Regions from separate parts of the Rhodoferax sp. GW821-FHT07G04 genome, predicted to be linked through region 1. Evidence: predicted binding sites of a transcription regulator. Region 1 holds the regulator's gene; each other region holds the start of a gene.

What was found. Region 1 encodes LexA, which represses DNA repair genes until DNA is damaged. Its sites were predicted from a motif close to ACTGTATNNNNATACAGT; they were not measured.
Region 2: the regulator LexA is predicted to act here: its motif matches at 8,756-8,773, upstream of AC07OO_RS09545 (DNA topoisomerase IV subunit B).
Region 3: the regulator LexA is predicted to act here: its motif matches at 4,010-4,027, upstream of recA (recombinase RecA).

Annotation. Positions count from the first base shown of each region.
Region 1 covers NZ_JBWKQD010000001.1:206,430-217,022, reverse strand. The annotation lists gene AC07OO_RS00980 (cyclic di-GMP phosphodiesterase) at 112-1,353, shown strand; gene AC07OO_RS00975 (acyl-CoA dehydrogenase family protein) at 1,418-2,668, opposite strand; gene AC07OO_RS00970 (phosphotransferase) at 2,705-3,793, opposite strand; gene AC07OO_RS00965 (Crp/Fnr family transcriptional regulator) at 3,825-4,544, opposite strand; gene AC07OO_RS00960 (type IV pilus assembly protein FimV) at 4,816-6,708, shown strand; gene AC07OO_RS00955 (D-2-hydroxyacid dehydrogenase family protein) at 6,728-7,735, opposite strand; gene AC07OO_RS00950 (hypothetical protein) at 7,790-8,119, opposite strand; gene lexA (transcriptional repressor LexA) at 8,140-8,814, opposite strand; gene AC07OO_RS00940 (asparaginase) at 8,928-9,917, shown strand; gene adk (adenylate kinase) at 9,962-10,593, opposite strand, start outside.
Region 2 covers NZ_JBWKQD010000002.1:78,141-88,733, reverse strand. The annotation lists gene pyrG (CTP synthase) at 1-222, opposite strand, end outside; gene coaBC (bifunctional phosphopantothenoylcysteine decarboxylase/phosphopantothenate--cysteine ligase CoaBC) at 329-1,549, shown strand; gene dut (dUTP diphosphatase) at 1,560-2,006, shown strand; gene AC07OO_RS09585 (FKBP-type peptidyl-prolyl cis-trans isomerase) at 2,086-2,622, opposite strand; gene AC07OO_RS09580 (JmjC domain-containing protein) at 2,637-3,773, shown strand; gene AC07OO_RS09575 (hypothetical protein) at 3,757-4,266, shown strand; gene bamC (NlpB/DapX family lipoprotein) at 4,727-5,830, opposite strand; gene dapA (4-hydroxy-tetrahydrodipicolinate synthase) at 5,856-6,752, opposite strand; gene AC07OO_RS09560 (class I SAM-dependent methyltransferase) at 6,786-7,334, opposite strand; gene AC07OO_RS09555 (hypothetical protein) at 7,331-7,465, opposite strand; gene AC07OO_RS09550 (MFS transporter) at 7,462-8,691, opposite strand; gene AC07OO_RS09545 (DNA topoisomerase IV subunit B) at 8,806-10,593, shown strand, end outside.
Region 3 covers NZ_JBWKQD010000007.1:36,528-47,120, reverse strand. The annotation lists gene sucC (ADP-forming succinate--CoA ligase subunit beta) at 1-1,104, opposite strand, end outside; gene argC (N-acetyl-gamma-glutamyl-phosphate reductase) at 1,290-2,225, shown strand; gene recX (recombination regulator RecX) at 2,317-2,778, opposite strand; gene recA (recombinase RecA) at 2,844-3,950, opposite strand; gene AC07OO_RS24390 (MarR family winged helix-turn-helix transcriptional regulator) at 4,094-4,576, shown strand; gene AC07OO_RS24385 (response regulator) at 4,664-5,338, shown strand; gene AC07OO_RS24380 (sensor histidine kinase) at 5,432-6,874, shown strand; gene AC07OO_RS24375 (SPOR domain-containing protein) at 7,027-7,686, opposite strand; gene AC07OO_RS24370 (biotin--[acetyl-CoA-carboxylase] ligase) at 7,691-8,512, opposite strand; gene AC07OO_RS24365 (SET domain-containing protein) at 8,520-9,011, opposite strand; gene AC07OO_RS24360 (DNA topoisomerase III) at 9,112-10,593, shown strand, end outside.

The sequences.
Region 1 (10,593 bases):
GTGTTTTGCCTATGACCCAACTGAGTCATCTGTGCCTTTCAAACCCCTTTGCTGTGATAGGTGGCGGGCGCAGGCCTTCCAGTCTTTGAGCTGAGGCTGTGAACTTTCAACATGCTTAAAAAAATCCATGTTGAACAGTTGATGGTCGGTATGCACCTCAAGGAGTTTTGTGGATCCTGGATGGAGCATCCCTTTTGGCGTACAGGTTTCGTCATCTCGGATCCCAAAGACATCGCAGCGGTTCGCAGCAGCAGTATCAAAGAAGTATGGATAGACACCGGAAAGGGCTTTGATGTCGCAGATGGCGAGTCGGCTGTATCGGAAGTCGAATCGCAGGCCCAAGTCGAAGCGCAAATGCAAACGCTGGCTGTCGCCGAGCAGCGCGAACTGGCTCCCGTGTCGATTGGTGTGGAACTGGAGCGGGCTGCAAAAATTTGCTACCAGTCCAAGCAAGCCGTCATTTCGATGTTCCAGGAAGCTCGCATGGGCAAGGCGGTGGACATTGGCGGGGCGAAACAAATGGTGGAGGAAATTTCGGATTCCGTTTCACGCAACCCTGGTGCATTGATTAGTTTGGCGCGCTTGAAGACGGCAGATGACTACACCTATATGCATTCGGTAGCGGTCTGCGCCATGATGGTGAGCCTGTCTAAGCAACTAGGATTGGACGAGGCTCAGACGCGATCAGCGGGCATGGCCGGGCTTCTGCATGACCTTGGCAAGGCCCTGATGCCTATGGAGGTTTTGAACAAGCCCGGAAAGCTGTCGGACAACGAATTCAAGGTTATCAAGACGCATCCATCGGCAGGGCACAAATTGCTGCTGACGGGGGTTGATGTCGATCCTCTGATACTCGACGTGTGCTTACACCACCACGAGAAAACCGATGGATCGGGTTATCCCAAGGGACTCAAGGCACATCAGATCAGTTTGTTCGCGAAGATGGGGGCGGTCTGTGACGTGTATGACGCCATTACGTCGAATCGGCCCTACAAATCCGGTTGGGACCCTGCGGAATCTCTGCGCAAGATGGCGGAGTGGGCCAACGGTCACTTCGATGGCAAGGTATTCCAGGCCTTTGTCAAAAGCCTGGGCATCTATCCCATCGGGTCCTTGGTCAAGTTAACCTCGGGCCGTTTGGGAGTTGTTGTCGAGCAAACGGGCAAGTCGTTGACCACGCCATCGGTCAAGGTCTTTTTCTCGACTAAATCCAATCTGCGCATCCCACCAGAAGTGATAGACCTCTCTCACCCCAGTGTCACGGAGAAGATCGTGAGCCGTGAGGACCCCGCCAAGTGGCGTTTTGCTGACCTCAATGAGCTATGGTCGGGGTTTAATAAGACCCATTGGTGAGCCAGTCAAAGCCATGCACGGTGCCCGGCTTTGCCAAGCAGTTACGGGGCCCGCTCGCTTTGGCTCAGGCCGCTTGGGGCTTGAGTGCGTACTTGCCCAGCTCCGCTTTTGCAATCGCGTTGCGGTGTACTTCGTCCGGACCGTCGGCAAAACGCAGCGTGCGGGCATTGGTGTAGCTGTAGGCGAGCGGGAAGTCGTCGCACATGCCACCACCGCCGTGGACTTGCATGGCCCAGTCGATGACGTCGCAGGCCATGGTTGGTGCTACCACTTTGATCATCGCGATCTCGTTTTTAGCGAACTTGTTGCCAGCAACATCCATCATCCATGCCGCCTTTAGCGTCAGCAGACGGGCCATGTCGATCTTGCAGCGGGCCTCTGCAATGCGCTCCTGGGTCACGGTCTGGGCAGCAATGGGCTTGCCGAAAGCAATGCGCGACGACGCACGTTTGCACATCAACTCCAGGGCGCGTTCTGCCAAACCGATAAGGCGCATGCAGTGGTGGATACGCCCAGGTCCAAGGCGACCTTGGGCGATTTCAAAGCCCCGACCCTCGCCCAACAGAATATTGCTGACTGGGACGCGAACATTCTCAAACAAGACTTCCATGTGACCGTGGGGAGCGTCGTCATAGCCAAAGACGTTGAGTGGGCGAACCACGGTGATGCCTTTGGTATCGGCGGGCACCAGCACCATGCTTTGCTGCGAATGGCGGGGCGCCTCTGGGTCAGTCTTGCCCATCGTGACGTAGATGGCGCAGCGAGGGTCGCCAGCACCGGATGTCCACCACTTGCGGCCATTGATGACGTACTCGTCCCCTTGGCGTTCAATACGGGTTTCGATGTTGGTGGCATCGCTGGATGCGACATCGGGCTCTGTCATCGCAAACGCGGAGCGGATCTGGCCTTCCAACAAGGGCTTGAGCCAGCGGGCTTTGTTTTCCTCGGAGCCATAGCGCGCGATGGTCTCCATATTGCCGGTGTCCGGCGCTGAGCAATTGAAGACCTCGCTGGACCACATGACACGGCCCATGATCTCGGCCAAAGGTGCGTATTCCTGGTTGGTCAGGCCTGCACCTTCGTAGCCGGAGGCCTGGGCGCTGTCGACGGGAAGGAACAGGTTCCACAAACCGGCGGCTCGTGCCTTGGGTTTGAGACTTTCTATCGTTTGCAAAGGTGTCCAGCGTTTGCCTGCAGCAGTGTTCGCGGCGATTTCCGCATGGTAGGCGGCCTCGGCGGGATAAATGTGCTCATCCATGAAGCGCAGCACACGTGCCTGTAGCTCTTTCGTCTTGGGGGAGTAATCAAAGTCCATGGGGTCTCCGTTGGTGTCTCAAAAAATCGGGTGGGTTCAGGATGCAGCGCGAGCGAACTTCCAAGCCATCTGGGCCAAAGGCTTTGCGCCAGCCGCCGAGCTGACGGCCTGCGCGCTGGACGCAGTGCCCGCTTCGACCCGTTTGGCGATGCCCTGCAGAATGGCGGCAATGCGGAACATGTTGTAGGCCATGTAGAAATTCCAATCGGCTTTCAACTGTGCAGGCGTCGCCAAGCCAGTTCTCTCGCAGTACAGGCGGATGTACTCGTCTTCGCTGGGAATGCCCAGCTCAGCAAAATCCAGGCCTGCGATGCCGCGGAAGGCACCCGGTGGTATGTGCCAAGCCATGCAGTGGTAGCTGAAGTCGGCCAGTGGATGGCCCAGCGTAGACAGTTCCCAGTCGAGGACGGCAACCACACGCGGCTCTTCGGCGTGGAACATCAGGTTGTCCAGGCGGTAGTCACCATGCACGATGCTGACCATGTTGTCGTCGCGCGCCATGGCCGGAATGTTTTTGGGCAACCACTCCATCAACTGGTCCATTTCGGCGATGGGTTGGGTGATGGAGGCGGTGTACTGCTTGCTCCACCGTCCGATCTGCCGCTCAAAATAATTACCTGACTTGCCGTAGCTCTCCAAGCCGCGCGCTTTGAAGTCCACCTTGTGCAAAGCAGAAATCACGCGGTTCATTTCGTTGTAGATAGCGCCACGCTGCGTACGGTCCATGCCCGGCAGGGATTGGTCCCACAGCACACGGCCTTGCATGCACTCCATGATGTAGAAAGCCCGGCCAATGACGGACTCGTCTTCGCACAGGCAGTACATGCGCGGCACAGGCACATCGGTATCTTGCAGCCCCTGCATGACGGCGAATTCGCGCTCAATGGCGTGGGCGGACGGCAGTAACTTGGCCACTGGGCCGGGCTTGGCCCGCATGACGTAGCTTCTGCTCGGTGTGTTGAGCTTATAGGTCGGATTGGATTGGCCGCCCTTGAACATTTCCACGCTCAATGGCCCAGCAAAGCCGCTGAGATTTTTTTCGAGCCATGTACTCAGTGCACCTAGGTCAAATGCATGCTGTTCGCTGACAGGGCGTGTGCCCAGGAAGTGGTCAAATTCGCTCATGGTCTTTCAGGCAAGTAGTCGTAAAGGCTTGTTAGTTGTCCGCATCAATGATGTGCATCAGCGCCACGCGATCGCGCACCACCAGTCCACCTTGCTCGATGCGGATCGCTCCATCGCGTTCCATGGATTTCAGCTCCTGGTTGACCCGTTGACGTGACGCGCCCAGCAACTGCGCCAGCTCTTCCTGGGCGAGTTGAAGGCCTATGCGCACTTCGCTGGCATCGCTGAGGGATGGCACGCCATAGCTGCGCACCAGGTGCAGCAATTGCTTGGCCAATCGGGCACGCAAGGGCAGCGTGTTGAGGTCTTCCACCAGTCCGTACAGTTGCCGAATGCGCCGCGCGTGTAGCCGCAGCAAGGCCTCGTACAGCTCGACGTGGGTAGCCAATATCTTCTTGAAATCGGCCTTGGCGACGCACAGTATGGTGGTGTCCCCATGGGCATAGGCATCGTGGGTTCGCCGGTCTCCGTCGAAGATGGACACATCGCCGAACCAGATACCAGGCTCCACATAGGTCAGCGTGATTTGCTTGCCAGAGATAGAGGTGGAGCTCACCCGCACAGCGCCCTTGGCACAGGCGATCCAATCCTCCGGCGGTTCGCCGCGGGCGGATATCAGGTCGCCGTCTTTGTGGCGTTTGACATAGGCGCATCGAAGAATGTCGTGTTTGAGCGAGGGAGACAATGTAGAAAACCAGCGGCCGCCATTGATTGCCGACCGTTCATCGATAGTAAGGATGGGTTCGTCCATAGCTTGTCTTTTTGGTGACTACACATGTGGGGTATGACGCTGGCATTGTCACCTGTGAGGCAGGCTCTTGTCTCTGGGTTTGTCGCCTGCGTGTCTGAGAGGGGCATCTGCGTCGACGGCAAGTGCGGCGGAAATGCGATCCTTTCGCTTCGTTCTTCCGCGCTTAGGGTGTAGGGTTCACGAGGTGCTTATGCGAAAATCTGCTGTATAGATGAAACCCCATAGAAAATATTTATTTGCGATCTTGGGCGCTGCAACTTTCTGTGTTGCGATGAGCAGTTCGGCGCTTACGCTGGGGCGAGCCAAGGGCGCAGTGTTTTTGGGGCAATCAATCCAGTTGACCGTACCGGTGCAGTTGGAGATGGGGGAAGGAGCTTCCGCCCTCTGTTTTGAAGCCGACGTCTTCTATGGCGATACTCGCCAAGACGCCAGCCGGGTCAGCGTCAGCAGTGAACTGCAGGTGCAGGCTGCTTTGGTGACGGTTGTAGCCCGATCCGCGGTTGATGAGCCGGTGGTAACGGTGTATGTGCGCGCAGGGTGTGAAGGCAAGACCACACGGCGCTATGTGATGCTGGCGGAGCCAGCGCCGAACGTCACGCTACCCACAGCGGCCGCGGTTCATGCTCCCATCGTTTCGTCTGCACCGCGTACGCCACTTGTGGTGCCCACGTCCGAGAGCCGCCCTGCAGATGTGGCGGAGCCCAAGGCGCGTAAACGCAACAAGCCCATTCCGCTTGAGCTGCAGCCGGAATCATCTGTGCCGGCGATCAAGCAGGCCTTTAAAGCGCCGAAAGCGGAAGTCCGCAGACCGCATCTCAAGCTGACTCCATTGGACCTAGGCCAAGACCGGGATCCCATATTGAAGTCGAGCGACACCTTGGCTACGGAAGAAGGCGAAGACCCACAGAAGCGCGCACGCGCTGTTGCACTATGGCGCTCATTGAATGCAACGCCGCAGGAAGTCTTGGCGGCGGAAGGGCGCCAACAGGCTCTGGAGTCGGATCTCAAGGGCTTGCGCGACATCACGGTCAAAAACCGCCAGGTTCTGGAGGACCTGAGCCGTCGCCTGGGTAGGGCAGAGGCAGAACGCTACGCAAATCCGCTGGTTTATGGACTTCTGGCCGCAGCTGCTATTTTGGGCCTGGCGATAGCTTTTGTGTGGAATAAGGCGCCGCGTGGTGGGCCATGGTGGAGAGGTGAAGGTTTAGGCGATAGGTCGGAGACCGTGGATTTTGGTGGCACGGACGTGCCCCAAGCCAGTAAGCTGGGCCGTGTGGGCGAGGGAGCCAATGATTTGACCCCGCCGCCTGCTGCGCCGCGTCCCGCTGCCACAGTTGCGAAGGCTCAGCCCGGCGTTACCGAGGTGGACATTGATCTCCAACTGGACGATCCGGTAGGCGGCGCAGGGCAATCGGCTTTGCCACCGGCGCCCGTCCACGCTGCGCAATCCACCCGCAGTCAGCCCGCACACCATCAGCCCACGTCGGGGCATATGGACTTTGCCCACAGCATGTCGGCTACCCTGCGCTCAGTCAATACCAAGGAGATGCTGGATGTCCGCCAGCAGGCCGAGTTCTTCCTGACCTTGGGACAGCATGAAGAGGCTATTACCTTGCTACGAGAGAGTGTGGATGCGGGTGCCGAGGCCAACCCTTTGGTCTACCTCGAGTTGTTCAGGGTATTGCACAGCTTGGGGCGCAAAGCGGAATATGACCACTACCGCACTGGATTCAATGCCATTTTCAATGGCCACTTGCCGGTCTATGCGGACTTCAGCCAATCGGGCAGCGGCTTGGAGGCCTATCCCTCGGTGTGCAATCGCATCGTCGCGCTATGGCCGTCTGAAGAGGCTGTGTCCTATATTGCGAGCTGCTTGGTGCGCGGCCCCAAGGAAAACAGCAGCCAGGACTTTGACCTTGAAGCCTTCCGCGACTTGCTGATGCTGCACGGGGTGGCTAGCCGCGTCGCCTCATCATCGTTCGACTCGGGCTTTATGCCCTTTAGCGCTGCGAAAACCGTGCCCGTCGCAACGGACATGGCAGCAGAGAGAGATGCTGACGTTGACTCGGGTCTTGCCCGGCCGCGTGACGACAACCTCATCGACTTTGATGCCAGCGGTTGGTCATCATCGGCACAGACTAACGGTGTGAACAAGCCCCGCTGAAACGCGGGTGAGTGAAGATTCAGCGCCGGACCTGCAGGGCACCGGGGTTGACGATATTGGTGGGCGTACCCTTGATGAAATTGGTCACGTTGTCAAAGGCCGCTCCGAATAGTTTTTCGTAATTGGTCTGCTCCACGTAGCCAATGTGGGGCGTACAAATGCAATTCTCCAGCCGCAACAGTGCGTGCCCCTGTAGGACGGGCTCACTGTCGAAGACGTCTACGGCAGCCATACCGGGATGGCCTCGGTTCAAGGCGCTGATCAGGGTGTTGGTGTCCAAGAGCTCGGCGCGGGCCGTATTGACCAGTAGTGCGGTGGGCTTCATGCGGGCCAAGTCTGTATGGTCAACCAGGTTACGCGTGCTGTCGCTGAGCCGCAGATGGAGGGACAAGACGTCGCAGTGCTCAAAAAAGGCCTCGCGACTGGGGGCCGCGCCGTAGCCGTCTTGCAAGGCTTTTTCTCGCGAGGCTTCGCTACCCCAGACAACAACCTTCATACCGAAGGCGCGCCCGTAGCTTGCAACCATTTGGCCAATTTTTCCGTAGCCCCATATGCCCAAGACCTTGTCACGCAGCTCGCTGCCGATGCCAAAGTTGGCCGGCATTGAGCCGGCTTTCAGCCCGGACTGTTGCCATGCACCGTGCTTGAGGTTGCCGATGTAATGCGGTAGACGGCGCATCGCTGCCATGATCAGCGCCCATGTCAACTCCGCAGGTGCCACGCCAGAGCCCTGGCCTTCTGCGACGGCAATGCCGCGCTCGGTGCAAGCCTGCACATCCAAGTGAGCACCGATGCGCCCAGTCTGGGAAATCATCTTCAGCTTGGGCAGCTTTTCAATGAGCTGGCGGTTGATATGTGTGCGTTCACGGATCAAGACAATGACATCTGCATCCTTGAGCCGAACAGAGAGTTGGCCAATGCCTTTCACCGTGTTGGTATAGACCTTGGCTTGGTAGGCCTCTAACTTCGCTGCGCACTCCAGTTTGCGTACGGCATCCTGATAGTCATCCAAAATCACAATATTCATGGGCTCAATTGTGCCCTGCCCAAGCGCCGGTACGGCGCGCAAACCCCCGCCAACTTAAGAGAGGGCAGCCTCTCGCGCAGCTAAACGGTCCAGTTCGGCGCAGACGTCGGCCATGCGCCCGGAGATGACCATGCGCCCGACACTGGCGCGTGCCTGCCCGCTTTCGACCACGCGCACTACACGCAGGGGCTTGGGCATTTTGATGATTGGAGCGCTAGCCCTCGTCAATGGGTCATTTGCTGCTACAGTTTTGGGAGTAAATGCAGGTGCCTCCCGCTTGGGCAATGAAACCCCCGCAGTCGAAAACCGGCTGGCGGACCACCAGCGCATCAGGCCTTGCAAGGGGCCAAAGAAATCGGCATGGGCAAATAAAGCGGTGTTCATGGGATGGCTTTCGTGCGGAATTACATGAGCATGGTGTTGCGTATCAAACCTACGGCCAAGCCTTCGATTTCAAAAGGCTCACCAGGCTCGACCACAATGGTTTGGTAGTCCGGGTTTTCGGGGTGCAGTTCGATCAAATGTTTGTTGCGCCGGAAACGTTTGACAGTGACCTCATCACCCAGCCGGGCTACAACGATCTGGCCATTCTTGGCATCTTTGGTGGCTTGCACGGCCAGCAGGTCGCCATCCATGATGCCGGCGTCGCGCATGGACATGCCACGCACCTTCAGCAGGTAATCGGGTTGACGTTGGAACAGGCTGTTTTCAACGTAATAGGTTTGGTCCACATGTTCCTGGGCGAGAATGGGTGAACCAGCTGCGACCCGGCCTACCAATGGCAGAGCTAATTGGGCCAAACCCGGAATCGGCAAGGAGAATTGTTTGCTGCGCGACTCGTTGATGGACCGCAATGCGTCCCCTCTGAGGCGGATGCCACGGGATGTGCCGCTGACCAATTCGATAACGCCTTTGCGGGCCAGGGCTTGCAAGTGCTCCTCGGCGGCATTGGCGGACTTGAAGCCAAGCTCGCTGGCGATTTCGGCACGTGTAGGAGGAGCGCCGGTGCGGGCGATGGCGCCTTGGATCAGGTCCAGAATCTGTTGTTGCCGTGCGGTAAGTTTGGGACTTTCAAGCATGCTGACTCCTTGGTTCTGGGCCGCTTAGGCTGTTGGTCTATACACACTGTTTCGGCATCCAGTGACTGTATTTTTAACCAGTTTTATTTTGTTTGCAAGTGGAAAGCGCAAATATGTTGAAAAAGATGGTGTTTTTGGGTACCGGTGGCACGATTGCAGGCACCTCTGCGCAGGCGGATGACAACGTGGGGTACACCGCAGCGCAGGTGGGCGTGGGCCAGTTGCTGCAGGCCATTCCCCGTCTGCAGCAGGCGCTGGGTTCGCACGCATTCGTGGCCGAGCAGGTCGTGCAGGTGGACAGCAAGGACATGGGATGGGAGCAGTGGCGCTTACTGGCACAAAGCATTCAGCACCATCTGTCCCGGGCCGATATCGATGCCGTGGTGGTGACGCATGGCACCGACACCCTGGAGGAGACAGCCTTCTTTTTGTCCCAGGTTTTGCCCCGGCAGATGTTGGCCGAGAAGGCTGTGGTCCTAACCTGTGCCATGCGCCCTGCGTCTTCGCTGTCACCCGATGGGCCACAGAATGTGCTGGACGCCGTGGCGGTGGCACAGTCGGCGCAGGCCCGAGGCGTATTGGCGGTGTGTGCCGGGGTTGTGCACGTTGCTCGGGACGTCCAGAAGGTCCATCCCTATCGACTCAATGCCTTTGATTCGGGCGATGCGGGTCCCTTAGGCTATGTGGAGGAGGGCAAGGTACGTTGGTTGCACGCAAGCCCCGTGCGGGAGGGACAAGCTGAGGATTTTCCGATGGAAGCGCTGTCCAATCCGCAATGGCCGCGCGTTGAGATTGTCACCAACTACGCGGGTGCATGCGGAGCCACCGTACGCACACTGTGTGCGGCGCCTTCGGTGGGCTCAGAGCAAGCTGTGCGGGGCCTCATCGTTGCGGGCACCGGCAATGGCACCATCCACCGCGATTTGGAGAAAGCCCTGCACGAGGTTCGGGCCCAGGGTGTGCGGGTGTTGCGGGCTAGCCGCTGCGCATACGGCAGTATCGTGGTTGGCCCGGCCCAGGGGAAGGGGGACATCCCGGATTCTGGGGGGCTGTCTCCGCTCAAGGCCCGCATTGCCCTGATGCTGGAGTTGATGCAGGCGTAAAAAAGGCCGCATCGGCGGCCTTTTGGAAGCGCGTATGCGGCCGGTTAGCTGCCCAATGCCTCAAAAACGCGCGACTTGATGACATCCACTTCGCCCATGCCGCTGACGGCGCGGTATTTGGGGGCGCCAGTCGGGTCTTTGGCGGCCCAGCCGGAGTAGTAGTCCACCAAGGGCCGTGTCTGGGCGCTATAAACATCCAGACGCTTCTTGACGGTCTCTTCCTGATCGTCGGGGCGTTGTACCAGGGGCTCGCCGGTCACATCGTCTTTGCCTTCCACTTTGGGTGGGTTGAACTTGACATGGTAGGTACGGCCCGATGCCGGGTGGGAGCGGCGTCCGCTCATGCGTTCGATGATGGCGTCAAAGGGGACATCGATTTCCACCACATAGTCGAGCGCCACGCCTGCAGCCTTCATGGCATCGGCCTGGGGGATGGTGCGGGGGAAACCGTCAAACAAAAAGCCTTTGGCGCAATCGGGTTGGGCAATACGCTCCTTGACGAGGTTGATGATCAGGTCGTCACTGACCAGGCCACCGGACTTCATCACCGCATCGGCCTGCAGGCCCAGCGGGGTGCCGGCCTTCACGGCGGCACGCAGCATGTCACCGGTCGAGATTTGTGGAATGCCGTATTTTTGGCAAATGAACGTGGCTTGCGTGCCCTTGCCCGCGCCTG
Region 2 (10,593 bases), on a different contig from region 1:
ATGGCCCAGATCCAGATCGGTTTCGGCGCCGTCGTCGGTGACGAAAACTTCACCGTGTTGCAGCGGGGACATCGTGCCGGGATCGACGTTGAGGTAGGGATCCAGCTTGATGAGAGTGACTGTCAGGCCCCGCGATTCCAGTATCGCAGCGAGGGAGGCTGAGGCGATTCCCTTGCCAAGGGAAGACACCACACCGCCGGTGACGAAGACAAATTTGGTCATGTCAGGGGGAGCTTGTACGCTCGGGGAGGTGGTAAAGCGAGATTATACCGGGGGCAGGGCGCCGTCCCATCAGAAGAGCAATACAGCCTCTGCTACATTGCCCCCCATGAACGACCTCGCTGGAAAACACATCGTCCTGGGCCTCACCGGAGGCATCGCCTGCTACAAGGCTGCCGAGTTGTGCCGGGCCCTGATCAAAGAGGGCGCAACGGTCCAAGTGGTGATGACCGAAGCGGCCGCTCAGTTCATCACACCGGTGACCATGCAGGCCCTCTCCAACCGGCCGGTCTACGACTCCCAGTGGGACGCGCGCCCCGACAACAACATGGCGCACATCAACCTCAGCCGCGAGGCTGACGCCATCCTGATCGCCCCCTGCAGCGCCGATTTCATGGCCAAGCTCTTGCACGGCGGGGCCGACGAATTGCTGAGCTTGATGTGCCTGGCGCGGCCCATCGACACCGTGCCCCTGTTGGTGGCACCCGCCATGAACCGCGAGATGTGGGCGCACCCCGCCACACAGCGCAATCTGGCACAACTGGCGGCTGACGGTGCCACGATTCTGGGTGTGGGTAGTGGTTTCCAAGCCTGCGGCGAAACGGGTGACGGTCGCATGCTGGAGCCCGATGAACTGCTGGCCGATGTGATCGCTTTTTTTCAACCCAAAGCATTGACCGGTCAACATGTTTTGGTCACGGCCGGGCCTACCTTTGAAGCCATTGATCCGGTGCGTGGCATCACCAACCGATCCAGCGGCAAGATGGGATTTGCGATTGCCCGTGCGGCGCAGGAGGCGGGTGCCCAGGTCATGTTGGTGGCGGGGCCGGTGTCTTTGCCTACGCCACGCGGCGTGCAGCGCGTCGACGTGCAGTCTGCGGCCGATATGCTGGCAGCCTGCGTGAATGCTGCGCACGCCGCTAGCGTATTCATAGCGACGGCGGCGGTGGCCGACTGGCGGCCTGCGCAGACTTCCGAGCAAAAAATCAAGAAAGACGGCTCTGGCCAGACGCCGACGCTGGCGTTTGCCGAGAACACCGATATCTTGGCCACAGTGGCCCAGTCAGCCCGTGCGCAAAGCGGTGCCTTGTATTGCGTCGGCTTTGCCGCCGAGAGCCACGACCTGGTGGCCCATGCCACGGCCAAGCGCATCCGCAAGGGCGTGCCGCTGCTGGTCGGCAATATCGGCCCTGCCACCTTTGGCAAAGACGACAATGCGCTGCTGCTGGTCGATGCCAACGGCACGCGGGAATTACCGCACAACAACAAACTCGCGCTGGCGCGGCAACTCGTTGCCGAAATTGCCGGCCGCCTCTCCCCTGCAACCTAACGCTAGAAAAATGAAGATCGACGTCAAGATTTTGGATTCCCGCCTCAACGAGCAAATGCCCAGTTATGCCACGCCCGGCAGCGCCGGCCTGGACCTGCGGGCCTGCCTGAGCGAGCCACTGACCTTGGCCCCCAATGCCTGGCAACTGGTGCCAACCGGCATGGCTATCTACTTGCAAGACCCGGCCTACGCTGCACTGATACTGCCGCGCTCGGGTTTGGGCCACAAGCACGGCATCGTGTTGGGCAATCTGGTTGGCCTGATTGACAGTGATTACCAGGGTCAACTGATGGTCAGCGCCTGGAACCGCAGCGATGTGGCGTTCACGATAGCGCCCATGGAGCGCATTGCGCAACTGGTCATCGTGCCCGTGGTGCAAGCCCAGTTCAATATCGTCAATGACTTTGAAGCCTCGGAGCGCGGCGCCGGGGGGTATGGTTCCACGGGCAAACACTGAGACATCGGATGGTAGCTACGAAATTTGTAGCTACAGATATCCATCCGACGAGGGCTAGCGCCCGTTTTTCTAAAAGTCGTCAGTGCAGGGTGCGGCTGGGCGGGACGTGGTCGTCGATGCCCACGTGCAGCTTGAAGAAGCCGGTGCCGCAACTGCCGCGTCCGATTTCTTCTTCCGTGGCCTCGCGCACCGATTCCACTTTCAGGTTGAGGCGAATTGCAATGCCCGCCAGCGGGTGGTTGCCGTCGATGACCACGTGGTCGGGGTAGATGTCGGTGATGGTGTACAGCGCGTCTTTGGGTACATCGGGGTTGCAGCCGGCGGGCAGGGCGCTGCCTTCCATCGTCAAGCCCACTTGCAAGTCGGCGGGAAACAGGTGGCGCGGTTCCAGGAACAGCAGTTTGTCGTTGAAGTCGCCAAAGGCCTGTTCGGGTTCGATCTGCAGTTGCACGCTGGCGCCGGCGGCATGGCCTTGCAGTGCGGTTTCGATCGCCGGTAACAGGTCATTACCGCCGACCAAAAACTCCACTGGCTCGTCCAAAACGTCCAGTTCCTCGCCCAAGGTGTCTTTCAGCGTCCAAGTGAGGGCAACGACGCATTGAGGTGTGATTTCCATACGAGAATTGTCCCATGAACATTGACCAACCCCTGCAGCTCCTGGGCGGGCTTTCGCCCAAGACCTTTATGCAACGCCATTGGCAAAAGAAGCCATTGGTCATACGCCAGGCCATACTGGGCTTTGAGGCCCCGCTGGATCGCACCGATCTGTTGGCACTGGCCGCCCAGGATGATGTGCAGTCCCGCTTGGTGATCCAGGCCAGCGCTGGTGGCAAGCAGCCCTGGCGCTTCAAGCACGGGCCGTTCAACCGCAAGGCGCTGCCGGCTTTCAAGCAACCGGGCTGGACCTTGCTGGTGCAGGGCGTCGATCTGCTCGACGAGCGCGTGCATGCGCTGATGAACCAGTTCCGTTTTGTGCCGGACGCGCGTCTGGACGACGTGATGGTCAGCTATGCCACCGATGGCGGCGGGGTAGGTCCGCATTTCGACAGCTACGATGTCTTTTTGCTGCAGGCCCACGGCCAGCGCCGCTGGCGGATTGGGCGGCAGAAGGACTTGAGCCTGCAGCCCGACATGCCGCTGAAAATTCTGGCCCACTTTGAGCCAGAAATGGAGTTCGTGCTGGATGCTGGCGACATGCTGTATCTTCCGCCCCGTTATGCCCACGATGGTGTTGCTGTGGGTGAATGCATGACGTATTCCATCGGCTTTCGGGCACCCAGCCGTGCCGAGCTGGCTGGCGAGTTGCTTCAGCGCCTGGCCGAAGATGCGGGTGACGCCGTGGGCAGCGGCTTATATGCCGACCCCAAGCAGGCAGCGCTGGCCCAGTGCGGAGAAATCCCCGACACCTTGATCGCATTCGCCCGCAAGGCGTTGGACGATGCGCTGCGGGATCCGCTTGCGCTGCAGCGGGTTTTGGGGGAGTATTTGACCGAGCCCAAGGGCCATGTGCAGTTTGATGGTGGTGATGCAGATGACGGTTGGAGCGCCTTGGTGTTAGACCGGCGTACCCGCATGGCCTATGACGCACAGCACGTGTTCATCAATGGCGAAAGTTTCCTGGCCTCGGGGCGCGACGCAACTTTGATGCGTTTGCTGGCGGATGAGCGCCACTTGACCGCACCTAGCGTTAAACGGCTCAGTGGCCCGGCCCGGGATTTGGTGCAAGACTGGATGGAAGCGGGGTGGATCCATGGTGACGAACAGTGATAGTGGCGGCGGCGAAGAACTGAAGGGCCCGTTTAGCGGACCCACGGCGTTTGCGCAAATAGTGCGTGCGGCCTTGGCCCGCGCGGTGCAAGAGGGCTGGCCAGCCATGGTGTGGAGCGACGCCACATTTGAAGAATGGCCCTTGGGCGAGCGCGTGGTAACCGAGTCTTTGCAGGCCTGGGCCGGCAGTGGCCGGCAATTGCTGTTGTTGGCCAAGAGCTATGACTCCATCCAACGCTACCAGCCCCGGTTTGTGACATGGCGCAGGACCTGGGACCACATCATTGAATGCCGTGTCTGCAAAACCGTGGATGCCAGCGAAATGCCCAGTGCGCTGTGGAGCCCACATTGGGCGATGCGACGCCTGGATTTGGTGCGTAGCACCGGCATTGCGGACCTGGAGCCTGCACGGCGCGTGCTGTTGAAAGAAGAACTGGATGAATGCCGCCGTCAAAGTGCGCCGGGGTTTTCGGCCAGCACTTTGGGGCTATAGCGACAGTTAGAGGGTTTTCCCGAGGGTTGAAAGACTATTCCTGTATACTTATGGGTTAGGCAAAAAGAGATCGAATGCTTTTTGTCTGAGTCTGGGCGGTGCGCTGCTTTGACAATTTCCGGAAATTGTTTCGTTAACTCACTCTAGTTTTAAAAATGAACAAATCACTCGTCTTGGCAGCCGTTATCGCTGCCGCTGCCTTGGCTGCTTGCAGCAAGCCCGCTGAAACTCCCGCTCCCGCAGCTGCTCCCGCTCCTGCTGCTGCTCCCGCCGCTGCACCTGCTTCCGCTCCCGCAGCTGACGCATCTGCTCCTGCCGCAGCACCCGCATCTGCTCCTGCATCTGCTGCTTCCGCCAGCTAAGAGCTCATTTTTGCTCCCAGCAAAAAGCCACCTTGCGGTGGCTTTTTTTCGTCTGTACTTTCTGGGGACAGGGGCCGCAGCCCCTGTGAACCTAGTACTTATTTGATGTCGTCGGCGATGACCTTGACGATGCGTTGCGCGTTGACCGAGGTCTCTGGCACGCCCTTGGTATCCAATACGGATACGGTAGTCACATTGGCGACGCTGCGTACCGCGATCTGGTATTTCGCAGGATCGGTGTTCTTACTGCCGCTAAACAGCTTGGCAAAGAAGCCCGGCTCGGTATTGTCGGCATTGAGCGGCACATAGCGCACAAAATAGATGCCTTGCTTGCGGTCGCGGTCTTCCACGGTGAAGCCGGTGCGGTCCAGGGCCAAGCCGACGCGGCGCCATGCGCTGTCAAATCCTTCTTCGATGCGCACGGCAGGTTGACCGTTTTCGGTGGAAATCGAGGCAATGCTCTTGGGTGCGCTGGCCGTGGCGACCACGGTCTTGGCTTGTGGCTCGCTGACGCCCAGTTTGACCATCAGGCGGCGTAGGAATTCAGCTTCCAGCTCAGGGTCGGTTGGGCGGGGTTGCCAAACCGTATTGCCAGCCTCTTTGGCCGAAGTGGTCAGCACGGTTTCCATCATGCCGCGGTGGCTGATGAAAATTTCGGTTTCGCCATTGGCATTGCGCTCCAGGCGGGTGCGGAACTTGTCGCGCTCGGCGGTGGAGTACAGCGAGTCAAACAGCTTGCCCAGCGAGTTGCGGATGAAGTCCTGCGGAATTTTGGCCCGGTTTTCGGCCCAGTCGGTTTCCATGATGCCCAGGGTATTTTGGTCCAGGGACAGCAGGAAGCCATTTTCTTGCCAGAACTCTTTCACGGGTTCCCACAGCTTGTCGGCGGGGCGATTGACCACCAGCCAGCGTTGGTTGCCGGCGCGCTCAATACGCGCATCACCCAGTGTGGCAGCTGCAACCACAGGCGTAGTGGATACAACGGGTTGGCCGGCCTTGTAGCCCGACGCCGACACGGCGCCGCCAACCACGGCGTAGTGCGTGTCTTTGGACAACTGGGTGAGATCGGGTGGAACGTCCAGCGAGGGCACTTTAGGGCCATTGTTCGCGCTGCGGTAGTCCACCTTGTCGGTTTCCAAAACGGAGCATGCTGACAGCGAGACGGCTACGCTAACCAGCGTCAATTTCAAGAAAGGGTTCACGAAAATCCTTTGGATGGAGAACTGCTTAAATCAGGCCAGCGGTGCGCATCACGCGCTCCAATGCCGGACGATTGTCGGGTGTCAAAACGGTCAACGGCAGGCGCAGTGCGTCTTTGCACAAACCCATGCGCGCAACCGCCCATTTGACGGGAATCGGGTTGGATTCTACGAAAAGCGCTTTATGCAACGGCAAGAGCTGGAATTGGATCTCCATGGCCCGCTTGATATCGCCCGCAACGGCCGCCTTGCACAGCTCGTGCATCAGCCGCGGCGCCACATTGGCGGTGACGCTGACATTGCCGTGGCCGCCGCACAGCATCAAGGCCACAGCGGTGGGGTCATCACCCGAATAGATGGCAAAACCCTTGGGGGCTTCTTTGATCAGCCATTGCGCGCGCTCGATGTTGCCGGTGGCTTCCTTGATGCCGACGATGCCGGGAACCTGGGCCAGGCGCATCACCGTGTCATGGGCCATATCGGCCACTGAGCGGCCGGGCACGTTGTACAGGATGACGGGCAGGTCGCCAGTGGCTTCGGCAATGGCCTTGAAGTGCTGGTACTGGCCTTCTTGTGTGGGCTTGTTGTAGTAGGGAACAACCTGCAGTTGCGAGTCGGCGCCCACCTTTTTCGCGAAACGTGCCAGTTCTATCGCCTCGGCTGTGGAGTTGGCGCCGCAGCCGGCCATGATGGGTACCCGTCCTGCGGCCTGCTCCACCGAGACACGGATGATTTCGCAGTGTTCTTCGACATTCACTGTAGGCGACTCGCCGGTGGTGCCCACTACGCCTATGCAGTCAGTACCTTCGGTGATATGCCAGTCGATCAGCTTGCGCAGCGCCGGGTAGTCCACGGAGCCATCTTCTTGCATGGGCGTGACCAGTGCAACGATGCTGCCGGTAAGAGGGCCTTGAGATGGATTCATGTCAGTTATTTGAACGGTAATCGACTATTTTACCTAGAGAGCATAGCGGCTGGATGGTAGCGGCTTGGCGCCATCGCCTGCTGGTCGCAGGGCCGCAATGCGTTGCACCACGCGGGGCGGGTTCTCCAAGTAGCCGTGCTCGTAAGCCACTACGTCCAGGCATGCGCAGGCGCGCAACAATTCGCTGGGCTGCAGCAGAAAATCCGGCCGGCTGGGGCGGCCAAAGGCTTCATTGCCGATTGCAAATGTTTCGTAAAGTAGTACGCCACCCTGCGCAACGCTGCTGGCGATAGTGTCCAAGAGGGGGCGCCATAGGTAATTGGTCACTATTACGGCGCCAAAGGTTTGTAGTTCACCCGCAGACTGCAGGGGCCATGGGCCGGTCTCGATGTCAGCGGTGATGAGCATGGCTTCGGGAACCTGTTCACGGGCCGTTGCCGTGTCACGGTCCACACCGGTGACCGGGTGACCATGCTCTGCAAACCACGACAAATGCCGGCCCGACCCGCAGGCAACATCCAGCACGCTGGCGCCCGGCGCCAGCAGATGGGACCAGCGGACTATCCAAGGGGATGGGTTCAAAAGCAGGCCCAGACTTGATTGGCCATCTGCACCATGAAGTCTGCCTGCGTATACAGTGCAAAGACTGCGGCCAACGCCGCGAGCGCCAGCAGACGGATGGTGATGCGCTTGCCCATGGCGATTGCCATCATGAAGCCACTGCATTGCGCGGCAGGGTCCGCGCAATGGCGGCTTCCTTGACCGGCAGATTGATCAGCGCCGCTGCAACCCCCAGTGCGATTGCGATGTACCAGACGATGTCATAGCTACCGGTCTTGTCATACAGGTAGCCGCCCAGCCACACACCCATGAACGAACCGATTTGGTGGCTGAAGAACACGAAGCCGCCCAGCATGGACAAATGGGCCACACCAAAGATCTGCGCGACCGTGGCATTGGTTGGGGGCACGGTGGACAGCCAGAGCAACCCCATCACTGCGGAAAACACATAGACGCTGGCCGGTGACAGGGGTGCCAATAGAAATGCGGTGATGGCAATGGCACGGGTGAAGTAGATGAAGGCCAGGATGTTCTTCTTTTGCATCTTCTGGCCCAGCACGCCAGCGGCATAGGTGCCAAATACATTGAACAGACCGATCAGCGCCAATGCATAGCTGGCTACCTGGGGCGACAGACCTTTATCTTTCAGGTAGCTAGGCATATGCACGCCGATGAACACGACCTGGAAGCCACATACGAAATAACCCGCCATCAGCAGTTGGAAGCTGGGGTATTGGATCGCTTCGCGCATCGCATGGCCAATGGTTTGCTCACGCACCGGGGCAGAGGTGCCGCCGCCAAAACCTGTTTCCCGCAGGCCCCATGCCAAGGGAATGATCAGCAGAGATGCCATTCCCAGCAAGACCAGCGCCTCTTGCCAACCAAATCGGCCGATCAAAAAACCCTCGCTGGGAACCATCAGGAATTGGCCGAATGATCCGGCAGCCGCCGCAACACCCATGGCCCAGGACCGCTTTTCGGCGCTGACGTTGCGCCCGATCACGCCGTAGATGACGGCGTAGGTTGTGCCCGACTGGGCCATGCCGATCAGCACACCGGTGCTGAGCGCAAAGAGCAACGGCGTATTGGCATGGGCCATGCCCACCAAGCCCAGTGCATAGAGCACCGCCCCGGCAATGATGACGCGGAAGGCGCCGAATCGGTCGGCCGCCATGCCGGCAAAGATGCCAAAAACACCCCAGGCCAGGTTCTGGATGGCGATTGCCAGCGCAAAGGTTTCCCGCGTCCAGCCGTGTTCCTGGGTAATCGGTTGCAGCCACAGGCCGAAACCATGGCGTATGCCCATGGACAGCGTGACGATAGTGGCACCGCAGACCAGAACTTGTGTGGTGGAAATGGGTTTGGGGGCGTTTTGCATGGCCGGATTGTCCGCAATCCCAGGTGCCGCTGCACAGCCCATGACAAAGTCATTGGGAGTGATGGCTGTATTTATATACAGATAGTCAATGCGCGGCGTTTACAATGCCGGCCTATGTCAGCCAAAGCTACCCCAGAATATTCAGAAGGTTCCATCCGGGTTCTCAAGGGCCTGGAGCCCGTCAAGCAGCGCCCGGGCATGTACACCCGCACCGACAACCCCCTGCACGTCATCCAGGAAGTGCTGGACAACGCGGCCGACGAGGCGCTGGGCGGTTACGGTAAAAAGATCAAGGTCACGGTCCATATGGACGGCTCCGTCGCCATTGAAGACGATGGCCGCGGCATTCCCTTTGGCATGCACCCGGAAGAGAAAGCCCCGGTCATCGAGCTGGTGTACACCCGCCTGCATGCCGGCGGAAAGTTCGACAAGGGCAAGGGCGGCGCCTACAGCTTCTCCGGCGGCCTGCACGGCGTGGGGGTGTCCGTCACCAACGCCCTGGCCAAGCGCCTGGAGGTCACCTCCTACCGCGAGGGCCAGGTTGCCACCATCGTCTTCGAGCATGGCGATGTGACCCAGCCGCTGCAGACCCGCAAGATCGGCGATGGCGATCGCAAGTCCGGCACCACCGTGCGCGCCTGGCCCGACGCCAAATACTTTGAGTCCGCTGTCTTGCCCGCCGGTGAGCTGACCCACCTGTTGCGCAGCAAGGCGGTGCTGATGCCCGGCGTCAGTGTGTCGCTGACCACCGAAAAAACCAAGGAAACCCAGACTTGGCTGTACAAGGGCGGCTTGCGCGACTACCTGACGCAGACGCTGACCGCGGACCCCGTCATCCCCCTGTTTGAAGGCGAAGGCTATGCCGATAGCCAGAGCGACAACTTTGCCGAAGGCGAAGGGGCGTCCTGGTGTGTGGCCTTTACCGAAGATGGCCAGCCGGTGCGCGAAAGCTATGTCAACCTGATCCCCACCAGCGCAGGTGGCACGCACGAGAGCGGTTTGCGCGACGGCTTGTTTACCGCCGTCAAGAGCTTTATTGAACTGCATGCCTTGTTGCCCAAGGGGGTCAAGCTGATGCCGGAGGACGTGTTTGCCCGCGCCAGCTATGTGCTGTCCACCAAGGTGTTGGACCCGCAGTTCCAGGGCCAGATCAAGGAGCGCCTCAACTCCCGTGATGCCGTGCGTCTGGTGTCCAGTTTTGTGCGCCCTACGCTGGAGTTGTGGCTCAACCAGCATGTGGACTATGGCAAGAAATTGGCGGAATTGGCGATTAAAGCTGCACAAAGCCGACAAAAAGCCGGCCAAAAGGTGGAAAAGCGCAAAAGCTCGGGCGTGGCTGTACTACCCGGCAAGCTGACCGATTGCGAAAGCCGCGACACCGCACACAACGAAGTGTTTCTGGTCGAGGGTGATTCCGCCGGCGGCAGCGCCAAGATGGGCCGCGACAAGGAGAACCAGGCCATTCTGCCGTTGCGTGGCAAGGTGCTTAATACCTGGGAAGTGGACCGCGACCGCCTGTTTGCCAATACCGAAATCCACGATATTTCGGTGGCGATCGGTGTAGATCCGCATGGGCCCAACGACACGCCAGATTTGTCCGGGCTGCGCTATGGCAAGGTGTGCATCTTGTCCGACGCCGATGTGGATGGTTCACACATCCAAGTGTTGCTATTGACCCTCTTCTTCCGCCATTTCCCCAAACTCATTGAAGCCGGCCATGTGTTTGTGGCCCGGCCACCGTTGTTTCGGGTTGATGCACCGGCCCGTGGCAAGAAACCGGCCTCCAAGGCGTATGCGTTGGATGACGGAGAGTTGATCGCCATTCTTGACAAGTTACGCAAAGAAGGCGTACGCGAAGGGGCTTGGAGCATCAGCCGCTTCAAAGGCCTGGGTGAAATGAAT
Region 3 (10,593 bases), on a different contig from region 1:
GATGGGCAGGCCGCTCTCGGCCAGCATCTTCTTGCCCAGGTCTTCGTTGGTGCCCTTCATGCGCACCACCAATGGCACGTTCAGGTTCACGGCCTTGCAGGCGGTGATCACGCCGGTGGCGATGGTGTCGCACTTCATGATGCCGCCGAAGATGTTGACCAGGATGGCCTTGACCTTGGGGTTCTTCAACATGATCTTGAAGGCTTCGGTGACCTTCTCGGGAGTGGCGCCGCCGCCCACGTCCAGGAAGTTGGCCGGTTCGGCGCCAAACAGCTTGATGGTGTCCATGGTGGCCATGGCCAGACCGGCGCCGTTGACCAGGCAGCCGATGTTGCCGTCCAGGGAGATGTAGGCCAGGTCGAACTTGGAGGCTTCCACTTCGGCCGGATCTTCTTCGTCCAGATCACGGTAAGCCACGATCTCGGGGTGGCGGAACAGCGCGTTGGAGTCAAAGTTGAACTTGGCGTCCAGCGCCATCACATTGCCCTTGCTGTCGCAGTTCAGCGGGTTGATTTCCACCAGCGACGCGTCGGTATCCATGTAGCACTTGTAGATCTTGGCGAAGATGTCCACGGCCTGGTCCACAGAAGCGCCGGTCAAGCCAATGGCTGTGGCCACTTTCTTGCTCTGCTCGGTAGTAATGCCGGTCAGGGGGTCAATCATCTCGGTGATGATCTTTTCGGGTGTGGAATGGGCCACTTCCTCGATGTCCATGCCGCCTTCGCTCGACGCGATCAGGGCCACTTTCTGGCTAGCGCGGTCGGTCACCAGCGAAACATACAGTTCATTCTTGATGTCGGCGCCGTCTTCAATATAGAGGCGGCGGACCTTCTGGCCTTCCGGGCCGGTTTGGTGCGTCTTGAGCTGCATGCCCAGGATGTCACCGGCCAGGCGCTTGACGTCATCGATGGACTTGGCGACCTTGACGCCACCGCCCTTGCCGCGTCCACCGGCGTGGATTTGCGCCTTGACGACCCAGACCGGGCCCCCAAGCTTTTGAGCGGCTTCCACCGCCTCTTGAACTGTGAAGGCGGGGATGCCGCGGGGCACCGGCACACCGAATTGGCGCAAAATTTCTTTGCCTTGGTATTCGTGGATTTTCATGACGTCTCTTTGGGAGCTGGACAATTTTCACCAAATTGCAACAATTTTCGGTCGCAATTTGGCACTGGACACATCAACTGCGAAATGTATCATGTTGCAACGCACCAAACTTATCGCTGCCTGACGGCCTGTTTTTGGCGCCTAAAGACGTCCACTCCCAAAATCCTGATTGACATCCACCACGTATGAAGAGAATTTTTATTGATGGCGAAGCCGGCACCACCGGTCTGTTGATACGGGAGCGGCTGCAAACCACGCCCGGTGTGGAGGTCATGCGCATTGACCCGGCCTTGCGCAAGGACGCAGTGGCCAAGCAGGCCCTGATGGCCCAGGCCGATCTGGTGGTTCTGTGCCTGCACGACGATGCGGCCGTGGAATCGGTCGCCATGGTGGACGCTCTGGAGCGCCGTACCGGGCGCCCCGGACCGCGCATTGTGGATGCGTCGACCGCCCACCGCACGGCCTCCGGCTGGGTCTATGGCTTCCCGGAATTGACCGCTTCGCAGCGCGAAGCCGTGGTTCAAGCCCGCCGCGTGGCCAACCCTGGTTGTTACGCGACCGGAGCCATCGCACTGCTGCGCCCGCTGGTGGATGCCGGGCTCATGCCGGCCGACTTCCCCGTATGCCTGCCATCCATCAGTGGCTACTCGGGCGGCGGCCGGACCATGATCGAAGCCTATGAGGCTGGCAGCGCACCACCCATGGAGCTGTATGCCTTGGGCTTGAAGCACAAGCACATTCCCGAAATCATGCGCTACACCGGCCTGACGCGCAGGCCATTGTTTGTGCCTTCGGTCGGTAACTTCAAGCAGGGCATGCTGGTGCAGTTGCCCTTGCACCTGGACACCTTGCCGGGCAAACCCTCTGCGCAAGACTTGCACACCGCCTTGCAAAAGCACTATGCAGGCAGCGAATGGGTGACTGTGGAAGAGGCCACCACCGATAACAAGCTGGACGCCGTAGCGCTAAACGACAGCAACAAGATGGAACTGCGCGTGTTTGCCAACGATGCCAAGGCTGATGGCTTTGCGCACGCCGTGTTGGTTGCGCGGCTGGACAACTTGGGCAAGGGTGCTTCGGGTGCGGCTGTGCAGAACATCAAGTTGATGCTAGGGCTTTAGAGAGCCGCGGTCTGGGCATCTCGCTGCGGCCCGTCAGGGCGGCACGTTTTGCTCCGTGTCCCCCGCGCCGTCAGCGGGCGAACGTCAACGCCTAGTCGTCATCCCCACCCGACACCACTTTGCGGATGGCATCGCCGCCAAAACCACGGCTGGCCAGAAACCGCATTTGTTTGCCGCGCTCAGCGGCATCCGCGGGTGGCTCCCCAAACTTCTTGCGCCAGACTTCACGTGCACGGTCCACCTCGGTCGCACGCAACTGCTCCACAGCATCCAGCACAGCCTCGGGTGCCAGACCCTTGCCTTGCAGCTCCTGGCGAATGCGTGACGTGCCCAGCTTGGCGGAGCGGCGGTTCAGCACCGACTCCACCACGCGCTGCTCATTGATGAAGCCCTTGGCCTGCAATTCATCCAGCGCCTTGGCCAGGGCACCGGGCTCTTCCTCGAACTGCGCCAACCGACGCTCCAGCTCGACGCGAGAATGTTCCCGGGCGCTGAGCAGGCGCAGCGCCCGGCCCTTGAGGGACAGTGGTGGGGTGTTTGTCGCCGTGGCCATGTCAACCCATGCAGAAAATTCAGCTACAAATTACGCTACTGTTTTTATAGCTGCTTACGCGCGTCCTATGCGGGCTGCTCGGCTTTTTTGCTTGCAGCCTTGGCCTTGACTTCAGGTTCTGCAGCCGCCACTACCGGCAACAGCGGGATGCCCAGCGATTCACGCACCTTGTTCTCGATTTCCACCGACAGTGCGGCGTTTTCACGCAGGAACTCACGCGCGTTGTCGCGACCCTGGCCAATCTTTTCACCCTTGTAGGCGTACCAGGCGCCGGACTTTTCCAGGATGTTGGCTGTCACACCCATGTCGATGATTTCGCCGTGGCGGCTGATGCCCTCGCCAAACAAAATATCGAACTCCGCCGTCTTGAACGGAGGGCTGACCTTGTTCTTGACGACCTTGACCTTGGTCTCGTTACCAATCGCCTCGTCGCCCTTCTTGATGGTGCCGGTGCGGCGGATGTCCAGGCGCACGGAGGCGTAGAACTTCAGCGCATTGCCGCCGGTGGTGGTCTCAGGCGAGCCAAACATCACACCGATCTTCATGCGGATCTGGTTGATGAAGATGACCATGCAGTTGGTCTTCTTGATGTGGGCGGTCAGCTTGCGCAGAGCTTGGCTCATCAGACGGGCTTGCAGACCGGGCAATGAATCACCCATTTCGCCTTCCAGTTCGGCCTTGGGGGTCAAGGCGGCCACCGAGTCGACAACGATCAGGTCCACCGCGCCGGAGCGCACCAGGCTGTCCACGATTTCCAGCGCTTGTTCACCGGTGTCGGGCTGGCTGATCAGCAGGTCGGGCAGGTTGACGCCCAGCTTCTGCGCGTATTGGATGTCCAGCGCGTGTTCGGCATCGACAAAGGCGCAGGTGCCGCCCTGTTTTTGCATCTCGGCAATCACCTGCAGCGTCAGCGTGGTCTTGCCGGACGACTCCGGTCCGTAGATTTCGACGACACGGCCGCGGGGCAGGCCGCCGACGCCCAGTGCAATGTCCAGCCCCAGCGAGCCGGTGGAGACGACCTGGATGTCTTCAATGACCTCGCCTTCGCCCAGGCGCATGATGGTGCCCTTGCCGAACTGCTTTTCGATCTGGGCCAGGGCGACCTGCAGGGCCTTGGCCTTTTCGCTGTTGGCGCTGTTCATGCTGTTGGGGGTCTTGACGGGTGCATCCATGGGAAATCTCCTTAAAAATCAATGTTGAGACGTATGCCAGTGCTTGGTATTAATTACAGGCTGGATACTTGAACAGTAGTTTAACGACGATCATTGGATTCGGTAAACTTGTTTTTTAGTCAGTTTGTATTACCATTTAATGCATGACGGAATGGACGCTTTCGGACCCCGGTGGCTGGCGCCAGGCCCACATGGGCCACTGGCTGCGGCTGGCGCTGGAGCGCTTTGACGCGCGGGTGCTGGCGCTGATGGCGCACCACCCCGGCGTGCCGCTGGGCCTGGCCAATCTGGTCACGCGCGGGCAGGTGGGCGCAGCGCACATCCACATCACACGCCACCTGGCCACCGGTGGCTCGCGGCTGACCGAGCTGGCCAGGAGCGCTGGCATGACCAAACAGGCCATGGGCACCCTGGTCAACCAGTGCGAGGCCTGGGGCATGGTCACGCGTGCACCCGACCCGCTGGATGCCCGGGCGCAGCAGCTGCGCTTCACCGAAGTGGGACTGGCCTGGCTGGAGGCCTACCGCGAGGCCGTGGAGCAGGCCGAACTGGAACTGCGCCAGGCGGTTGGAGAAGAAGTTGCGACAGTACTGGCCATTGGCTTGGAAGCCTACAGCGGTCAGTGAAGAACAAGGGTGCGCGCCTAGAATGCAAAAAACACGTTCACACCCGCCTGTGTGCAGGCGCTGTGGCGACAACGACGAGGAGCAGACATGCGGATATTGATCGCCGAAGACGACCAGGTCTTGGCCGACGGCTTGTTGCGGGCGCTGCGCGGCGCTGGCGCGGCGGTGGACCATGTGGCCAGCGGCACCGAGGCCGACGCCGCGCTGATGACCAACACCGAATTCGACCTGCTGATCCTGGACCTGGGCCTGCCCAAGATGCATGGCCTGGAAGTGCTCAAAAAACTGCGGGGGCGTGGCTCCTCGCTACCGGTGCTGATACTCACCGCCGCCGACGCCGTGGACGAACGCGTCAAGGGCCTGGACTATGGCGCCGACGACTACATGGCCAAGCCCTTCAGCCTGCAGGAACTGGAAGCCCGCGTACGCGCCCTGGTGCGCCGCGGCATGGGCGCCACCAGCAGCACCATCAAACACGGCCCGCTGACCTACGACCAGGCCGGCCGTGTGGCCACGATAGACGGCAAGATGGTGGAGCTGTCAGCCCGCGAACTGGGCCTGCTGGAGGTGCTGCTGCAGCGCGCCGGCCGCCTGGTCAGCAAGGACCAACTGGTGGAGCGCCTGTGTGAGTGGGGCGAAGAGGTCAGCAACAACGCAATCGAGGTCTACATCCACCGCCTGCGCAAGAAGATCGAGAAAGGCCCCATCCGCATTGCGACCGTGCGCGGCCTGGGCTATTGCCTCGAAAAGATTGCGTCTTGATCGAATTACTATGTATTTAGGAGCAGCTCACGCATATTTGGCGGGGGCTAACGGCCAGTTTCTCCACACGCCCCTGCGCCCGGGGCCGATCGCATGAAGATCTTCCAGCGCGAACAACGCAGCCTGTTCGGCGAAATCCTGGACTGGATGCTGACGCCGCTGCTGCTGCTGTGGCCGGTCAGCCTGGTTCTGACCTGGTTGGTGGCACAGGGCATTGCCGGCAAGCCCTTTGACCGCGCGCTGGAATACAACGTCGGCGCGCTGGCGCAATTGGTCACCACCAGCAACCAGAACAAGGCCCAGTTCGCGCTGCCCCTGCCCGCCCGCGAGCTGCTGCGGGCCGATGACAGCGACACCGTCTACTACCAGGTGCTGGGCACGGCTGGCGAATACCTTGGCGGCGAAAAAGACCTGCCCAGCCCCCCGGAGGACGAGAAGGCCGTTCCCGGCGAAGTGCGCATGCGCGACGACGAGTTTCGCGGCTCCAGCATCAAGGTCGCCTACACCTGGGTCAAGCTGGACGCGACCGACAACAGCAAGCCGGCACTGGTGCAAGTGGCCGAGACCATGGACAAGCGCTCGGTGCTGGCCACCGAAATCGTCAAGGGCGTGATGCTGCCGCAGTTCGTCATCCTGCCGTTGGCGGTGTTGCTGGTCTGGTTGGCCCTGGTGCAGGCCATCAAGCCGCTGAACCACCTGGAGGAGCGCATCCGCGCGCGCAGCCCGGACGACCTGAGCCCGCTGGACGCCGAGGCCGTGCCGCTGGAGGTGGCGCCGCTGGTGTCGTCGGTCAACGACCTGCTGATGCGGCTCAAAGATTCAGTGGCCACCCAGAAACGTTTTCTGGCCGACGCCGCCCACCAGTTGAAGACGCCGTTGGCGGGCCTGCGCATGCAGGCCGACCTGGCCCAGCGCGAAGACGCTAACACCGAAGACCTGAAGCAGTCGCTGCGCCAGATCGGCCGTTCCAGCATCCGCGCCACCCACACTGTCAACCAGTTGCTGGCCCTGGCCCGGGCCGAGAGCAGCGGCACGGCCATGAGCCAGCAGACCTGCAACCTCGTTCGCCTGACCATGGACGTGGTGCGCGACTGCGTGCCGCGCGCGATGGACAAGCTGATCGACGTGGGCTACGAAGGCGCCGAACCCGACGACGCCGACGTAAACCTGCAGGGCAACCCCACGCTCCTCAAGGAAATGGTACGCAACCTGATGGACAACGCCATCAACTACACGCCATCCACCGCCGAACGGCCGGGGGTGATCACCGTGCGCGTGCTCAAAGACCCGTTCAGCAAGGTGCTGGTGCTGCAGGTGGAAGACTCCGGGCCCGGCATACCCGCGGCGGAGCGCGAGCTGGTGTTCCAACCCTTCTACCGCGTGCTGGGCACCGAGGCCGATGGCTCCGGCCTGGGCTTGCCCATCGTGCTGGAGATTGCACGCCAGCACCAGGCCAGCGTGACCGTGGAGGACAGCCGCCCCGGTCAGACCCCGCCCGGCACCTGTTTCACGGTGCGTTTTGGCCAGCCTGAGTAAATATAAACCCCACGGTCGCCCACTTTGTGTGGCTCCCTGCCCCCCGAGGGGGCCGCATTTTCCCTGCGGGACTGACCGCCAAGCGGTTCAGAGGCCTTGGGGCGGCCCGGCGGCAAAACATAGCCCCACCCTCCGATTTGCGGGTTGCGGGGCTAATTGCAGCTATGCAGCGTGCGGCCCGCCAAAGCCGTTTTCAGGTCAGCCAGGCGGTTTTTGGTCTCCAGGGTGACCGCCGGTAGCTTGAGTTGGTTTTGACGGCCTTCCTGGCGTTCCTGGATCACCTTGGCCGTGCGGATACCGCGCAGCGACAGCTTGGCCAATTCGGCCGTTGCATCGGCCTGGCTATCAAAGCCACCCAGCGAAAGCCCCAGTTCCAGATCGGGATTGTTCAGGGCTTGCGGGACCAGCTTCATCGTCGCCAGCTCCCCGCGTTTTTTGACCAGCTGTTCGGTATTCGCGAACTTGCCCATGTAGATGATCCAGCGCGCAGAGACGTCCACCGCGTCCAGTTGCCAGCTTCCCGATGGCAGCGCGGACTCCAATGCGCTGCGCAGCGTCGCGGCCTGCGCGTCGTCATACGGCCCGGCCAACAAGCACTCTTTGGGCACCAATTCGGCTTGGGCCTGGGCTTCGGCCCGTTTGGCCTCCGCTGGGGTCAGCACCTGCAGGGTTTCGGGCTTGATTTGCTGCTCCAGGCGCTGGGGCTCGCGCTGCTGCAGGGGGGCAAAGCCGTAGGCACGCAACAGGCCCTCGCTCCAGGCGAAGTAGAGGCCATTGGCCAGTATCAGCAGCAGTACAAACAGTCGCAGCATGGATTCAGGGCGGGTTGTTGGCCGAGAGGGGGTTCGCTGACAGCGGTCGCACGCTGACCTCGGCACTGGTGATTTTTTTCAAGCCATGGTCGGTGTGCAGCAGCAGGGCGCCGCTGGCGTCCACGCCGCGGGCCATGCCGGTTACACCGTCGCTGCACACCAATTCGCGGCCGTACAGCAGGTCGCGCGCATGGAAGGCCGTGCGCAACGGCCCAAAGCCCTCGGCCTCGAAGCGCCGAACGGCTTGGACCAGCGGCGCGGCGACCATGCCCAAGGCTGTGGGCGCGTCCACCGTGGACAGCAGCTCGCACAGCGCCGCCGGCGGCGTGCGCAAACCCTCGCCATCCGGCGGCAGGATATTGATGCCCACGCCGATGACGGCGTAGCGCAGTTCGCCCACGCTGGCGGTTTCGATCAGGATGCCGGCCAGCTTGCGGTCTTGCAGCCACACGTCGTTGGGCCACTTCAGTTGCAAGGCGGGGTGCAGGCTTTCTACCACGGACAGGCCCACGGCGAGCGACAGGCCGGACCAGTCGGTGGGTGCCAACGGCAGCCCCAGGGAGAAGGTCAGGGAGGGCAGCGGTCCGCCCGCTTGTGCGCCATCGCCACTGGCCCAGGTGCGCCCCAGGCGGCCGCGGCCGGCACTCTGGCGCTCGGCCACCAGCAACACCGGCTCCAACTGGCCCGCACGGGCGCGGCGCATCAGCTCGGTATTGGTGGAATCAATCTCGGGCAGTACCTCGACCGAGAACGTAGGCAACAACGGCGATACCGCCTCCCAGATCGCCTCAGCCGGCCACTGGATGATGGTGCCCACGCCGTTCACGCCCTACTCAGCGACGGCCACGCTTGGGGGCCAGCAACGTGCCTCGGCACTTTTTGGTCCCGCACCAGCAAGGGTATTCGGCCTTGAGCTTCTTGGTGTAGGGCTCGTCGATGATCAGGCCGTAGTCGTAGTTCAGCTCTTCGCCGGCCTGGATGTTGCGCAACGCCTTGATGAAAACCCGGCCATCCACTTCATCGGCCTCGCAGTTGGCGTCGCAGGCATGGTTGATCCAGCGCGAAGAGTTGCCGCCATACAACGCATCGATGACACGCTCTTCATCGACGTGAAAGTAGAAGGTGTGGTTGGGGTCTTTGGGATCGTGGGGGTGGCGGCGCTGCGCCTCTTCCCAGCTGATGATTTCACCCACATATTCGATGATGGTCTCGCCCTCGGCGATGTCCTGGACGGCAAAAACGCCCTTGCCGTGGACCCCGGAACGCCGGGTTTGGATACGGCGGCTGGATGCTGCTTTGCCAAGAATCTCTGGTTTTTTGGCCACGGCTCAAAAATTTGGTATGGTGAATCGTATGGGCGCGCATGGGCGCGCCTGCGTATGTGAGCGCGCGCCTGCGCGCACGCGAGAACTGGATTGTAGTCAGATGAAAACCCTAGTCATTGCCGAAAAACCATCGGTTGCCCAAGACATCGTGCGGGCGCTCACGCCCACCGCCGGCAAATTCGAGAAGCACGACGAGTATTTCGAAAGCGAGTCCTACGTGGTCTCCAGCGCCGTGGGCCACTTGGTGGAGATCCAGGCCCCAGAAGAATTTGACGTCAAACGCGGTAAATGGAGCTTTGCCAACCTGCCGGTGATTCCACCGCACTTTGACTTGAAGCCGGTCGACAAAACCAAGACGCGACTCAACGCGGTCGTCAAGCTGGCCAAACGCAAGGACGTGGACAAACTGGTCAACGCCTGTGACGCGGGCCGCGAGGGGGAGCTGATCTTCCGCCTGATCGAGCAGTACGCCGGTGGCGCCAAACCGCTGGGCAAGCCGGTCAGCCGCCTGTGGCTGCAATCCATGACGCCCCAGGCCATCCGCGACGGCTTTGGCGCGCTGCGCACCGACCAGCAGATGCAACCACTGGCCGATGCCGCCCGCTGCCGCTCCGAGGCCGACTGGCTGGTGGGCATCAACGGCACTCGCGCCATGACGGCCTTCAACAGTCGCGACGGGGGTTTCTTCCTCACCACCGTGGGCCGGGTGCAGACGCCAACCTTGAGCGTGGTCGTGGAGCGCGAGGAGCTGATCCGCAAGTTTGTCAGCCGCGACTACTGGGAAATCCACGCATCCTTCCACGCCGAGGCGGGTGAGTACCCCGCCAAGTGGTTCAACCCCGCCCACAAGAAGGATGCCGATGACGCCGAGAAAAAGGCCGACCGCGTCTGGAGCCTGGCAGAGGCCCAGACCATCGCCAATGCCGTGCGCGGCCAACCCGCCACCGTCACGGAAGAGAGCAAGCCCACGACGCAGGCCAGCCCCTTGCTGTTCGACCTGACCAGCCTGCAGCGCGAGGCCAATGGCAAGTTCGGCTACTCGGCCAAGACCACGCTGTCCATCGCCCAGTCTTTGTACGAGCGCCACAAGGCCCTGACCTACCCCCGTACCGATTCGCGCAACCTGCCCGAGGACTATGTGCCCGTCGTCAAGCAGACGCTGGAGATGATTGCCGACAGCGGCATGAAGCACCTGGCACCTTTTGCGGCCCAGGCCGTCAAGGGTGGTTATGTGAAGCCCACCAAGCGCGTGTTCGACAACGCCAAGGTCAGCGACCACTTTGCCATCATCCCCACGCTGCAGGCGCCCAGCGGCCTGTCTGAGGCCGAGCAGAAGATCTATGACCTGGTGGTGCGCCGCTTCATGGCCATCTTCTTCCCCAGCGCCGAATACCAGGTCACCACCCGCATCACAACTGCGGCCAAGCATGCCTTCAAGACCGAAGGCAAGGTGCTGGTCAAGCCGGGCTGGCTGGCCATCTATGGCAAGGAAGCCGCCGCCGAAGTGGACGATGCCAAGGATGGCGACAAAGGCCAGAACCTGGTCCCCGTGCAAGCAGGTGAGAAGGTCAAGGGCGACCCT